2 regions of the Embleya sp. NPDC005575 genome follow, and region 2 is predicted to be linked to the other one. Evidence: riboswitches for the same ligand, from Rfam matches in the RefSeq annotation. Region 2 holds a riboswitch; the other holds the start of a gene.
The links. A riboswitch is a leader RNA that binds a small molecule or an ion and turns the genes downstream of it on or off. The one in region 2 is predicted to bind cyclic di-AMP.

Region 1 (7,051 bases), on a different contig from region 2:
GGGGGGGGCGCCGGGCCCAGGTAGGGGTGGGGGGGGGCCCCGGGCCGGATGCGCGTCCCGCTATGCGGTTGTCCGGTGCTGCCGTGGCCGAGTACCGGCGCCGGGCGCCGAGAACCGGTGAAGGTCCTCGATCACGGCAGCACCGCCTGCGGCGGTCTTCGGGGTGATCAGACCGGGCGGGTGGCGCCGGCGATCGGCATGGTGTTGATCGAGGCGATCTCGATCGGCTTGCGCGGGTTGGCGGCGTGCACCATCTTGCCGTCGCCGATGTAGATGCCGACGTGGCTGATGCCCGAGTAGAAGAACACCAGGTCGCCGGGCTGCAGGTTGGCGATCGACACGTGCGGGTCGGCGGCGAACTGGTCGTTGGTCACACGCGGCAGCGAGATGCCCGCGGACTTGTACGCGGCCTGGACCAGACCCGAGCAGTCGTACGCGTTCGGGCCGGTGGCGCCGTACACGTACGGCTTGCCGATCTGCGCCTTGGCGAAGGCCACGGCCTGGGCGGCCCTGCTGCTCGACGCGGCGGACGAGCCGCCGGTCGGCGCCTGGTTGCCCTTCGAGCCGCCGGTGGCGGGCTTGGCGGGGGCCTTGGCGGCGGGCTTGACCGACACCTCGGCCGACGGCTTGGTGGCGGTCTTGCCGGGGGTGACGCCGGTCTTCGGCTGCACCTTGATGCTCGGCTGGGCCGGGGCGGCGGCCTTGGACAGCGCGGGCGCCGAGCCGGTCAGCTTGAGGGTCTGCCCGATCTCGATCAGGTCCGGGCCGGACGGGAGCACGTCGCGGTTGAGTTCGTACAGGCTCTGCCAGCCGCCGGTGATCCGGTTGGTCTGGGCGAGCCCGAACAGCGTGTCACCGGCCTTGACCACGTAACCGGCCTTGTCGGCGGGTGCGGCGGTCTCCTGCGCGGCGGGCGCGGCCTGGACCGGGGCGGACTCGACCGCGGCGGTCGGGGCCGCCGACAGTACGGCGGAGGCGCCGGAGGGGACCTGCTCGGAGGTGGAGGGGGCGGACGCCTGGGCGGTGCCGGCAGTGGCGACCGGGATCACGACACCCATGCCGGCGATGCCCACCGCCGCGACGAAGCGGCGGACGTTGGCGGGTCGAGCGGCACGATGGCGAGCGTTTGCGGACAGCATGAAATGGGGTCCTCTCCTGTCGCCTACGAGGTGAGCTGTCGGATTCGGACTGGAGCAGCCCGGTCGCGGGACACGCGACTTCACCCCTAGCCGTCGCCGGAACGATCCCGGCCACGGCGATCCACCTGGTTCCCCCGCTCCCGTCGGATTCTTCGATGTAGACCTCCCGCTGCCGGCGACGGGATTCGGCGTACCGGCGGCGGGGTTCACCCGAAAGGTGAATCGGCGAGAAAGGTAGGCAATGCGGATGCCGGATCACAACCGAAACGCCGACTTTGCCTCCGGTGTAAAGGCGGAATAAAGGCGACATCTCGCCCGAGCCCGACCCGATGCACCGGTGGTGACGAGGGCGTATCTCGGAGAGTGGCGTGATCGTTCGGTCACGGAAAATAATCGAGATTCGTTGTGGATCATGGGAAATGAATTACTACGTGAAGTCGGTTATATAATTTATGTCCGTTATATCCATGCGATCTACATCACATTTCGGGCGGTTCGACCGGATGGACATGCCGGATATACCGGTGATCAAGCGATCCGCTCCACGCCGATGCCGCTCGGGCCGACGCGCGCCCCTCGCTGCGACGAGCCGGGCCGCGGAAGTCGGCGTCGGTCGGACGCCCCCGCCTGCGCAGCCCCCCGCCTGCGCAGCCCCTTGCCGTCACAGCTCGCGCAGCGCGGCCAAGAGCTTGTCCCGAGCCCAGTCCAGGAATGCGTGCTGGGTCTCACCGCCGATCTGGACGAGCGCGACCTCGGTGAACCCGGCCTCCGCGTACGCGCGCACCGCGTCGACGAACGCGCCCACGTCGTCGCCGCACGGAATCGACTCGGCCACGTCCTCCGGCCGGACGAACCGCGTCGCGTCCGCGAAGCCCGCAGTGCCGGGAAGCTCGGAGTTGACCTTCCAGCCACCCCCGAACCAGCGGAACTGTTCGTGGGCCCGCGCGATCGCGGCATCCCGGTCGGGGTCGTAGCTCACCGGCAACTGGCCCACCCGAGGCTTGCCCGCGCCGCCGTGCCGATCGAATTCGGCCAACAGCTCACCCCGGGGCTCGGTCGCGATGACCAGATCGGCTATTTGCCCGGCCAGTGCGCAGCCCTGCTCGCCGGAGACCGCGACGCCGATCGGGGGCGGTCGCTCCGGGAGATCCCACAACTTCGCGGACTCGACGTCGAAGTGGGTGCCGTGATGGTTGACGTATCCGCCCGCGAACAGCGCCCGGATGATCTGCACCGCCTCGCCGAGCATTTCCTGCCGCACGTCCGCCGCCGGCCACCCGCCGCCGATCACGTGCTCGTTCAGATTCTCGCCGGAGCCGAGTCCGAGCCGGAACCGCCCGTCCGACAACAACTGCATGGTGGCGGCCTTCTGCGCCACCACCGCCGGGTGATAACGCATCGTCGGACACGTCACGTACGTCATCAACGGGATTCGCGACGTGGCCTGTGCCGCCGCGCCCAGCACGCTCCACGCGTACGACGCGTGGCCCTGCGCGTCCAGCCATGGAAAGTAGTGGTCCGAGGACACCGAGAAGTCGAACCCGACCTGCTCCGCGTGCACCACGTGCTCGACCAGATCCTTGGGCCCGGCCTGCTCGGTCATCATCGTGTAGCCGATTTTCACCATGGGACGCGGGTGCCCGACCGGCTCGGCCGAAAACACACCCGCGATGCCCGCGCTGCTCCACGACCCGCATCGGGACCGAGGGGTTTCCACCGGATATGCGTGCGACGAGGCGGCACTGTGGTGCGCACAGGCGTAGCCGACGAGTACGCCGATCGGGAACACCGGGGGTGGGGCATGATCGCCGCAGTGCGCGAGAGCGTTGCGACGGGAACGGCGTGGGCGTCGACAAACCCGCAGGCGGGCCGGGATCTGACGGACTGGTCCGCGCCGACCGGTCCGGCTCGGCTGTACCTGGTCCTGGCGCTGGTCTGCCTGGGCTACTTCGTGGTCGCCTGGCTGCTCCGCTTCCGGCGCGCGTACCGGCTGCGCAGGCGCCCCGAGCCGCCCACCGCCGGGCGTCTCCTCGACGTCTGGGAGATCGCGCTGCTGGTGGGCGGTTCGACCCGGTTCGCCCGGGTCGCGCTCGTGGCGATGCATCGCCGTCGGCAGGCGGTTATCGGTGCGGATCGTCGCATCAGCCTGCTCGCGCCCAGCCGGACGACGAGATCGAGCGCACGGTCTTCGATGCGGTGGGCCCGGCGCGCACCGCCTTGGTCGGGCCGGTCGTGGACGCCGTCGCGCGGTCCGGACCGACCGCCGGATGGCGACCGGCGCGGGCTCGGCTGGAACAGGACGGCCTCCTGCTGACCGAGCAGGACGTCGACCCGCGCGGCACCGGCGGCCCGTGCGTCGTCCTGCTGCTCGGCATCGTCTTCAGCGTCGCCGAGGCGGTGGGCGGCTCCCCGAGCCACGCCGCGGTCGTCTTCTTCGCGCTGATCGCCCTCGTACCGCGACTGTTCGCCAAGTCCCTCGCCGCGCAGACCATGGCCGGCCGGGCCCGGATCGCGGAACTCCGGAGCATGCCGCCGACCGTGCGCTCGTCCCTGCTACCGCCCCTACCCACGCCGTCGTCGAGCTGACCGGGCGCGCCCGGGCGACCGGCAACGCCGGCGGGTCAGCCCGCGAACCCCTCCACCAGGGACCAGATCGCCAGTCCGAGCATGCACACGCCGCCGATCCGCTGCACGGTCCGGAGCGGGACCCGCTTGGCGACGAACCGTCCCGCGAGCAGGGCCAGCGCGGAGACCGACATCAGCGCCGCGGCCGAGCCGATCGCGGTGGACCAGGTGCCGTTGGTGGCCGCCAGGTTGGCGGTGGTGATCTGGGTGAGGTCACCCCATTCGCTGATGAACACGGCCATGAACGCGGTCGAGAAGACCGGCCCGAAACCGGTCACGGTCTTGCCCGCGCTGCCCTCGTCGTCGTCGCCGGCCCCGCCGCGCAGCAGCATGAAGGCGCCGAAGCCGAACAGCGCGGCGGAGACGAGCTTGACGATCCAGCCGGGAAGGAGGCCGAGCAGACCGCCCGCGCCGACGGCGATCGCGACGTGCACGACGAACGCGGTCGAGGTGCCGAACCAGACGTACAGCGGTCGCATGCGGGTGCCCATGGCAAGCGACGCGAACATCGTCTTGTCCGGGAGTTCGGCGAGGAAGATCAGCCCGAAGGCGGTCAGGATCGCCAGAGGGTCGAGGTGCATCCGGGTGGCTTTCTGCGAGAGCCGGGCCCGGGTCTTCACGAAGGCGCCGCTCGGCGACCGGAGGACCACTCGGCCCGGCACGACGGGTGCACCCGCGAAGAACGCGGATGCGTCGATACCTGGCCGAAGGTCTCGCCCGCCCGCACGAAGCACGGGCCCGGCCACCGGGAGTCCGTGGACTCCAGCATGTCGACGACCGGTTTGCGGGGCTACTCCCCTTCGCCGGCGCCGACCCTACCGCACCTCGCCATCCGGCCGGTCACGACACGGCCGATCCCAGGACCCGTTCCAGCGACCAGCGCAGTTGCTCCTCGTCCAGCGCTGCGCCCAGCGTGAGTACCTGCAACATCGTGCCGTCCAACACCGCGAGCGCCGCCGCAGCCGCCCGCGGTCCGACCCGGGCGGACAGGAAGTCGCCGACCCCCTCGACCCACGCCAGGGCGAACCCGCGCAGCTGCGGGCTGCGAGCCGCCGCCAGGTACAACTCGTACTCGACCAGCGCACGCGAGCGGTCCGCGAGGTATTCGGCGGTGAGCGCAGTGAGCACTCCCGGCAGGTCCTTCGCATCGCGGGCCCGCCGCACCCACTCGTCCAGCAGCGCCACCGTCTCCGCCGACGCGTGCGCGAGCGCCGCGGCGACCAGGTCGTCGAGCGACGCGAAGTAGTACGTGGTCGCCCCCAGCGGGACACCGGCTCGGGCCGCGACCAGGCGATGCGTGGTGTTGCCCACGCCCACCTCGGCGATCACCTCGCAGGCACCCCGCACGATCCGCAGCCGCCGGCCCTCGGGATCACGGGTCGCGGTCAATGCGCACCGCCCAGGTTCAGCACCACCACGCCCGCGATCACCAGCGCCATCCCGAACCCCTTGAGCAGCGTCACCGGCTCGTTCAGGAACATCGCCCCGACCAGCGCGATCGCCACGGTCCCCAGGCCGGACCAGATCGCGTACGCCGTGCCCACCTGCAACTGCCGCAACGACAGCGTCAGCAGGTAGAAGGCCGCCGCGTACCCGGCCAGACACGTCAGGGTCGGCCACAGCCGGGTGAAGCCCTCGGTGCTCTTGAGCAGACTGGTCGCGATCACCTCACACGAGATCGCCAGTCCCAGGAACAGCCAGGCCACGAGCCTCTCCCTCCGAGTAGTACAGACGTACAAGTACAAATGTACAAGTACAAATGTACAAGTCCCGTGACGGGGGATGTCGAGGGCGCCGGGTGTAGGCCCTCCGGCGCGGACGTTCGTTTCGCCCCGGCCCCGCCGCCGGATCGCCTCCGCCCCAGGTCGGGCCCCCGCAGCCGCCAACCCCGCCCCCTGAACCGGGCGAATCGGGCGGTAGGGTGCCTCGGTGTCCATCGAACGGCCGGATGATCCGCACTGGGGCGTGGAGGCCGCTCGACTCGCCGCGTGTGCCATTGGGTTGCCGCCGTCGGTCGGTGGAACCCGGTTGGTTGCGGTCGACGGGATCGGCGGGTCCGGCAAGTCCACGCTCGCCGATGCGCTCGCCGTGCGGCTGGGGGGTGCGCCGGTGGTGCGTCTGGACGACTTCGCCCGGCCCGGGGACTTCTTCGGCTGGCTGCCGCGACTGCGCGCTCAGTTGCTCGAACCGCTCGCCCGGGGTGAGGCGACCCGCTGCGACACCTACGACTGGGCCGGCTATCGGGTCAGCGGCTACAGCGAGGTGCCGGCCGCGCCGGTGTTGATCCTGGAGGGTGTCGGCGCGGCACGGCGCGAACTCGGTTCGGTGAGTGCGCTGCGGATCCGTGTCGACACCCCTGCCGAACTTGCCGCCGCTCGCACCCTGGATCGGGACGGCCCCGGGGTGGCCTGGTTCTGGCGGCTGTGGCGCGCCGCCGAGGCGGCACACCTGGCCGATGACCGCCCCTGGACCCGCCCGCACCTGCGCGTCGACGGGGCCGGTGGGGGACGTGGAGCCGGGGGCGGCGCCGATCGGCGTGTGGCCGCCGGCAGGGGCGGTCGGCGGTAGCCGCCTCGGGTCGGGGAGAGCTCAGACGCCGGCGGCGCCGTCGAGGCGTTCGCGCAGGAGGTCGGCGTGGCCGTTGTGGCGGGCGTACTCGGCAGGGGAAAGGTTCGAGTCTGCCGGGCGGCGCCGACAGCGGCCGACGGCATGCCGGACCCGGGCCGGTCGAGCGCGTCGGCGTCGGCTCGGACTGTGAACGGGACGATGCGCCGCAGTCGAGCCGGCCGGACCGCCGGACCGCCCCACTGCGGCGCGTCACCCGAGCCACCCGAGCCACCCGAGCTTCCCGGGGCTTGGACCCGGACCGCCCGGCGCCCGTCCCGCGCCGGCGCTCACACCCGACGCGGGACAGGCGAGTTGCCGCAATTCCCGCCTACTTGCGCCCGAGACGGCGCGGCGCGACGTCCATCGCGTTGGACCGGCGGTCCTCGGCGAGGTCGGCGATCTCCTCGGGGCCGGCATTGTTCGCCCGCGCGTACTCCTCGGCCATCGCCGTCGAACTCGACCCAGCCGCTCCAGTAGTTCTCGGTGCGACTGAGGCCCGAACCGTGTTCGAGCCCAGCGGTGTCCGCGGCCAGTGCGTGCGCCGTGTACCAGTCCATCATCCGGCCGGCGGGGATGCCGACGTGCGGGATGTAGCTGAGGATTTGCGCACTCGTCTGGTACTGGAACTTGCGGTTCCAGGTGGCCTCGGTGACCCCCGCCTCACGCGCCGCGACGATCGA
Region 2 (7,051 bases):
GTCAACTCCTTGGCCTGGGCGGTGACTTCGGGCGCGTCCAGGGGGCGGTCGGCGCCGATCAGCAGGACCAGGTTCGGTCGACTGCCGGGGAAGTCGCGATCGAGTGCGCTCGCGGCGCGGGCGGAGGCCGAGTTCGGGTCGACGGCGCCGCCGCCGAGGAGGTGATCGCCGACGCCTCGACCGAGCAGGCCGGCGCCGATCAGCAGGAGCAGGGCCGTGAGCAACAGGAGCCGGGGTCGGGCCGTGGTCAGGCGGGCCAGGGCAGCGAACATCGCCGAACCCTTCCGTAGAGTCGATGGATCGTATGTGGAACATACGATATGCCAAGCCTGTCGTCTAGAAGACATATGATCGAGGGCCGCTAACATGTGGGCATGACGGACCGACCGAGCACAGGGCGGCCGCCGATGGGAGCACGGACCGGGTACCGGCTGGTCAAGCTGGCCGATCTCCTGTTGGCGCTCGCCGATCAGACGCTGGCCACGTTGGGGGTCAAGACCAAGCACGTGCATGTGCTGGAGACCCTGCTGGCCTACGAATCGTTGTCCCAGCAGGACGTCAGCCGGCTGCTCGGGATCGACCCGAACGTCCTGGTCGGCCTGCTCGACGACCTGGAGGCGCGCGGCTTCGCGGAGCGCCGGCGCAACCCGCACGATCGGCGTCGGCACGTCATCCAGGTCACCGCCTCGGGGCGCGCGTTGGTCGCGGAGAGCACCCGGCTGCTGGGCGATGCCGAGGACGCGTTCTTCGCCGTCGTCTCGGCCGAGGACCGCCAGGTCGTGCACGACGCGTCGGGCCGGCTGCTGGCCGCGCACCGACCCGGCTGGTCCGAGGACGTGCCCTCCGCGGGCTGCTGAACGGCCTTACGGGTGCCCCGAGTTCGGGTACCGGGCGGACTGCTTCGCCGCTTCTTCGTCTCGTCTTCGTCTGAACGCCACGACCCGACTGCCCGCGCATCACTTCGCGCGGGCCAGGGTGTGGGCGTCGACGGTCGATCGTCGTCGACCGGAGCGAGAAGGAGACGTCCATGTCCGGATGGAAGACCGTCACGGCCGCGGTCCTGGCCGGGGCCGCCATCGTCGCCGCCCCGGGAGTGGCCGCCGCGGCGGACCGCCACGGCGGCCATCACCGCAGGTCCTTCGACCTCCAGGCGCACCGGGGCGGCCTCGGACTGACCGTGGAGAGCACACTCGCGTCCTTCGCCAAGGGCCTGGATCTGGGGGTGTCCACCCTGGAACTGGACGTGCAGATCACCGAGGACGGCCGCGCCGTGGTCACCCACGACCGCAAGGTCGACGGGCGCAAGTGTGTCGACACCACACCGGCACGCTCCGGCGACCCGGAGTTCCCCTATGTCGGCAAGTACGTCAACACGCTCAGCCTGGCCCAGATCCGCACCTTGGACTGCGGGTCGCGGCAGTTCCCCGGCTTCCCCGAGCAGACCACCTCGCCCGGAGCCCGAATGCCGCTGCTCACCGAGGTGTTCGAGCTGGTCAACCGCCGGCACGCGCGCGGCGTGAAGCTCAACGTGGAGACCAAGGTCGAGGCGGGCGCGCCGCAGGAGACCGCGCCGCGCGAGCAGTTCGTGCAGACCGTGGCGCGCGAGGTGCGCTGGGCCGGGCTGTTGCGCCAGGTCACCATCCAAAGCTTCGACTGGGGTGCGCTCAAGCGCATGCGGCAGGTCGAACCGCGCTTGCCGCTGGTCGCGTTGACCAACTACGACTTCCTCCAGGTCGGCAAGCCCGGCGCCTCGCCCTGGCTGGGCGGCCTGGACATCGACGATTTCGGCGGTGACCCGCTGCGCGCGATCGCCTCGTTCGGCGCCACGACCTTCTCGCCCGTGCACGGCTTCCCGCAGGACGGCAAGGTCACCGACCCGAACTACCGCCCGTACGTGACCCGGGAAATGGTCGCCCGGGCGCATGCGATGGGCATCGAGGTCGTGCCGTGGACCATCGACGACCCGGCGACCATGGCCAAGCTGATGGACGACGGAGTGGACGGCCTGATCACCGATTACCCCGACCGGCTGCGGGAGTTGATGGCCGCGCGCGGACTGCCGCTGCCCAAGCGGTATCCGGCACGCGGCTGATCGACCCGATCCGCGGGGACTTCGGCGTGTGCCGCAGGGTGGGGACGCGAAAAAGGGCCGGGCCCGTCGACGCGTGGTCGACGGGCCCGGCCCTGGTACGGCTACCGCATGGTGGCTATCACCGTGCGGTTACTGCCTGATGACGCTCGGATCAGATGTTGACGCCGTGCGCGCGCAGGTAGGTGAGGGGGTTGATGCCGCTGCCGTAGTTCGGGGTGGTGCGGATTTCGAAGTGCAGGTGCGGGCCGGTCACGTTGCCGGTCGCACCGGAGAGGCCGATCTGCTGACCGGTGCTCACCGTGGCGCCGGCGCGAACGCCGATGCTGGACAGGTGCGCGTACTGCGAGTACTTGCCGTCCGCGTGCTTGATCACGATCTCGTTGCCGTAGGCGCCACCGTTGCCGGCGCTGACCACGGTGCCCGAGGTGATCGCCTTCACCGGGGTGCCGGTGCCGACCACGAAGTCCTGGCCGGTGTGGCTGCCGCTGGACCACAGCTTGCCGCCGGTGCCGAACGCGGTGCCCAGTGCGCCGTTCACAGGAGCGACGTAACCGGACGAGTTGACCGAGGTGCTGCCGGCCTTGGCCGAAGACACCTTGGCCGCGACGGGAGCCTTCTCCTTGACCGCGGTCTTCGGCGCGACCTTCACCGACACCGAGGGCTTGGTCTCGGCCACGGTCTCGGTCTTGGGCGCGGCCTTCGGCGCGGCCTCGACCTTGGTGGCGGTGGTGGTGGCGGCCGCGGCCTTGCCGGAGAGCGAGAGCTTCTGGCCGACCTTGATCAGGTTCGGGTTGCTGCCGATCACGCCGCGGTTGTCGGCGTACAGCTTGTGCCAGCCACCGGCGACGTCCTTGTCGGCAGCGATCTTGGACAGGCTGTCACCCTTGACCACGGAGTACGAGGTGGTGGTCGACGCGGGCTTCGCGGCGGCCGGGACGACCTCGATCTTCGGCGCGGTGGGGGCGGTCGCGGCCGGCTTCTCGGCGACCTTGGGGGCGACCTTGACCGAAGTCGCGGCCGAGTCGGACGACTTGGTGCTCGGCGAGACGGCGGCCTTGGGGCCGCCCTTGGTCAGACCCGCCGGGCCGGAGGTGTTCGGCCAAGCGCCGGGGCCCTGCACGGCGAGGACCTTCTCCGCGATGGCGATCTGCTGGTCCTTGGTGGCGAGGTCGGCGCGCGGGGCGTACTGCTGACCGCCGAACTCGTTCCAGGTGCTCTGAGTGAACTGCAGGCCACCGTAGAAACCGTTGCCGGTGTTGATGTGCCAGTTGCCCGAGCTCTCGCCCATGGCGACCTTGTCCCAGGTGGAGACGGAGGCGGCGTTGGCGGTCGCGAGACCGGTGATGAGCGGGGCGGCGACGATGGCGCCGGCCATGCCGAGGGTCAGCGCGAGACGCGTCTTCTTGGGCATGCGGGCAGGGGTGATGAACGACTGCACGAAGATTTTTCCTTCTCCCACGCCTACGAAGTGAGCTGTCGGATTCGGGCTGGAGAGTCTCGCCCGGCCGTGTTCGACCCTTGGATGTAAGGGACGGGCACGGCTTCACCCCAAGCCGTCCGAATGGGCGTCTGTGTCACAGACGCCCGGGACGGCATTCCACTTGGTTCCCCCGCTCCTGCCTTTCGGGTTTCGTACCGTGGCCTCGCTCCGGCGGCAGGATTCGGCGAACCGGGAGACCATTTCGCCAAGCACCGGACTGGTGTGGCGAAGCACCAAACTACGCACACCCCCGGCGTGGAACCAAACATCACGATTCGCCAAAACCGAAAATTCAGGTCGGAAGGGTGGAATATCGGGACCTAAAGTCCCGATCGCCATACGCATTGTGCCCGAATTGCTTACTCACCGTCGCTGCATAATCGCTCCGGGTGAGAATCCGGAAAACTCGGTTTACGGTGCGTACGAGGTCCTGACCTTCGGTATGCGAGATGTGACGTGCGTCATGCGCCCGGAAATGAAATGTCCGAATTACCCCTATATGACCCTCCGTTCATCGGCCCGGATCCGGGATGCACCGGCGCCGAATCCGGCCTGGAATCCGGGCGGGGCCTGGAATCCGGGCCGGTTCGCGGTGTCGGGCGTTCGAGGGATGCGCGCATGACGAAGGCGCGTGCGGTTGCGATGTCGGCTTCGACGCGATGGCCCGGTCCGGCGCGGTCAGGCCGATTCATCGAGGCCAGGTGTGCGGCGTAGCCGCCGGAGGTGGTGACGATCCGGCCGGGCAGCCGGTCGCCCAGCCGGCGGGCGCGCGGATGCGCCTCGGCGCCGGCCACGTCCTCGGCCAGGGTCCACTCGCTCGCGCCTGCCCGATCGCACAGGTCGGCCATCCGGGCCAGGTCGCGGCGCACCGCGTCCGACGCGCCGTCGTCACCGAACAACAACAGCGTGCCACCGTGCGTGCGCAGGCCCAGGTGGGCGAAGTCCTCGACCGCGCCGATACAGCGCCGGTCCAAAAATTCCAGCGGGGACGATGCCGGCGGCGAGTGTGTCGGCGACCGCACGGCCGGCGTGTGCCAGGCCGGGGAAGTACGCGGTGCCGGTGCCGGCGCCGGCGCCGGTGCCGATGTCGGCGGGCGCGGGCACAAGGCCATGGTGATCTCGGTGATCACCGCGAGGGTGCCCTCCGAGCCGGTGAGCAGCCGCGTCAGGTCGTAGCCGGCCACGTCCTTCCACAGCCGGCCGCCGGTGCGAATCACCTCGCCGGTGGGCAGTACCGCCTCAGGCCCAGCACGTAGGTGCGGGTGACGCCGTACTTGAGTCCGCGCAGCCGGTGATCGCCTACGTGGACACCGGCTGCTTCGGGACCAACACCATCGGCTCCCCGAAGACGACCCGACTCGGCGACTCGTCCATCCCGGCGTGGCGGATCCAGATCCGGCACGCCGTGGACAAGTGGTACCGGCTGTACGGCCCCGACATCGACGGCATCTTCTTCGATCAGGGGCAGAACGCGTGCGGTCCCACCGCCGGGTCGACGGCCTACCTTGTTGTTGTCCGCGTCGATGAAGACGTGGTGGGAAGTGAAGGGCAGTTGGAAGGTTGCCTTGTACCGGGGTCCACCAACAGCGCGCCCGGGTGGTTGCGCTTGGTGTATGCGGTGAGCGCGCGGTATTCGTCGGTGGACGGCGGATACCTGATGTTTTTCAGGGCGAATCGCCGGGGCGTGTCCTCGATCCCGCGTCGTGGTGCTCGGGGGCGACGGCAGGCCCGACGGCCGACCGAGTGGCTTGCGCCGGCCCGACCGTGGGCATGGGCTCGGGATGGAACGCTTCGAGATCGAGATTCTCCCGTACAACGTCCAGGACATGGCCACCGACGCCCGAGGGTCGGCGGTTCGTTCGGCCGTGGTCGAAGCCACCGGCGAGATCGGTGCCTCCGGGCATCCGCGCTACGCGGGCGAGGGTGTGGTGGCCGACATCGACCCGAGTTCGCGCACGGTCGAGGCGATCACGATCGACGGTGCGGAGATCGAGGACGGGTGGAGTGTACGGATCACGTCGAGGGAGGGCTGACCCGACTTCGGCCGGCCTCGGGCGGCGCGGTCGGGGCCGGACTTGTCCCGGTGGACGGGACGGGTCCGGCCCCGACCGCGATCGTGGTCAGACCGCGGCCGACAGCGCCTCGAACTCGTCGTCGGACAGTCGGATCCGGGCCGCCTCGGTGTTCTCCTCCAGGTGCGCGACGCTGGAGGTGCCCGGGATCGGCAGCAGCACCGGGGAGCGGTGCAGCAGCCAGGCCAGCGCCAACTGTGACGGCGCGGCGCCGTGTTCCTTGGCCACCTGGTCCAACGGACCGCCCGGTCGGGCGAGTTCGCCGGTGGCGATCGGGAACCACGGGATGAAGGCGATGTTCTCGGCCGTCGCGTAGTCGAGCACGCTCTCGGCCTTGCGGTTGGCCAGGTTGTACAGGTTCTGCACCGAGACGATCTCGACGATCTCGCGGGCCTGGCGCAACTGCTCCACGGTGACCTCGGACAGGCCGATGTGCCGGATCTTGCCCTCCTGTTGCAACGCGCCGAGTTCGCCGAGCTGGTCCGCGAGCGGGACCTGCGGGTCGATTCGGTGCAGCTGGTAGAGGTCGATCCGGTCCAGGCCCAGATGACGCAGACTCAGTTCGGTCTGCTGACGCAGGTATTCGGGCCGACCCAGGGCGCGCCACTCGCCCGGTCCAGTGCGGGCGAAACCGCCCTTGGTGGCGATCACCACGTCCTCGGCATATGGGTGTAGAGCCTCGCGGATGATCTGTTCGCTGACGAACGGGCCGTACGAGTCGGCCGTGTCGATCAGGTTCACACCGAGTTCGACGGCGCGGCGCAGCACCCGGATCGCCTCTCGGCGATCCTTGGGCTCGCCCCATACGCCGGTCCCGGTGAGCTGCATGGCGCCGTAACCGAGCCGGCGCACCGGCAGGTCGCCACCGATCGGGAAGACACCGGACGCGTGGGCGGGGCCGGACGCGGACGAGACGGTCATCTGTTCTCCGTAGGGTTCGGGCGGCCCGAGCGGGCCGCACGGCGCGGACGAGGTCGAGGCCATTGTGCCTCGGGTTCCGAGCCCGGTCGCCGGAGTTCGGCCGGCATGCGTGTCGCAGATCCATCGCCGGGTGTCCATCCGCAGGATGACCAAGTTCGGGCGCGCACTTGTACACAACGAAGCGTTCGCGGAACGGCGGTGCTCCCTAGTGTTTGCCACTCGTCGAGGCACTCGATCCACGGATGGAGCTGTTCATGGTCTGGCTCATACAGGACTACCGCGAGGAGGATCTCGCGGCGGTGGTGCACCTGATCGACACTACGACCGAACTCGGCCAGGAATCGGTCTTCTCGCTGTCCGAGTGCATCAACGCATTGACCTCGCGCCAGTCGGCGGTGGTCGCCCGGCGCGACGGCGCGGTGGTCGGCGCGGCGCTGGCCACGGTGTCCGAGGGGCGGGCTTGGGTGATGCGGATCGCCATCTCGC

Region 1: it holds a riboswitch for cyclic di-AMP, as region 2 does, so the genes downstream of both, ABZS54_RS36355 (NlpC/P60 family protein) here and ABZS54_RS30800 (transglycosylase family protein) in region 2, are expected to answer to the same signal.

The regions. Positions count from the first base shown of each region.
Region 1 is NZ_JBEXCV010000174.1:10-7,060, forward strand. It holds gene ABZS54_RS36355 (NlpC/P60 family protein) at 168-1,139, opposite strand; cyclic di-AMP (ydaO/yuaA leader) riboswitch at 1,146-1,304, opposite strand; gene ABZS54_RS36360 (LLM class F420-dependent oxidoreductase) at 1,801-2,766, opposite strand; gene ABZS54_RS36365 (hypothetical protein) at 2,887-3,453, shown strand; gene ABZS54_RS36370 (hypothetical protein) at 3,372-3,725, shown strand; gene ABZS54_RS36375 (TMEM165/GDT1 family protein) at 3,761-4,345, opposite strand; gene ABZS54_RS36380 (TetR family transcriptional regulator) at 4,605-5,153, opposite strand; gene ABZS54_RS36385 (multidrug efflux SMR transporter) at 5,150-5,470, opposite strand; gene ABZS54_RS36390 (hypothetical protein) at 5,694-6,332, shown strand; partial or broken gene ABZS54_RS36395 (DUF664 domain-containing protein) at 6,354-6,425, opposite strand; gene ABZS54_RS36400 (DUF6571 family protein) at 6,659-7,051, opposite strand, start outside.
Region 2 is NZ_JBEXCV010000119.1:16,260-23,310, reverse strand. It holds gene ABZS54_RS30815 (MMPL family transporter) at 1-272, opposite strand, end outside; gene ABZS54_RS30810 (MarR family winged helix-turn-helix transcriptional regulator) at 375-857, shown strand; gene ABZS54_RS30805 (glycerophosphodiester phosphodiesterase family protein) at 1,028-2,092, shown strand; gene ABZS54_RS30800 (transglycosylase family protein) at 2,244-3,503, opposite strand; cyclic di-AMP (ydaO/yuaA leader) riboswitch at 3,536-3,769, opposite strand; gene ABZS54_RS30795 (FAD-linked oxidase C-terminal domain-containing protein) at 4,034-4,789, opposite strand; gene ABZS54_RS30790 (hypothetical protein) at 5,354-5,605, shown strand; gene ABZS54_RS30785 (aldo/keto reductase) at 5,693-6,565, opposite strand; gene ABZS54_RS30780 (ATP-binding protein) at 6,820-7,051, shown strand, end outside.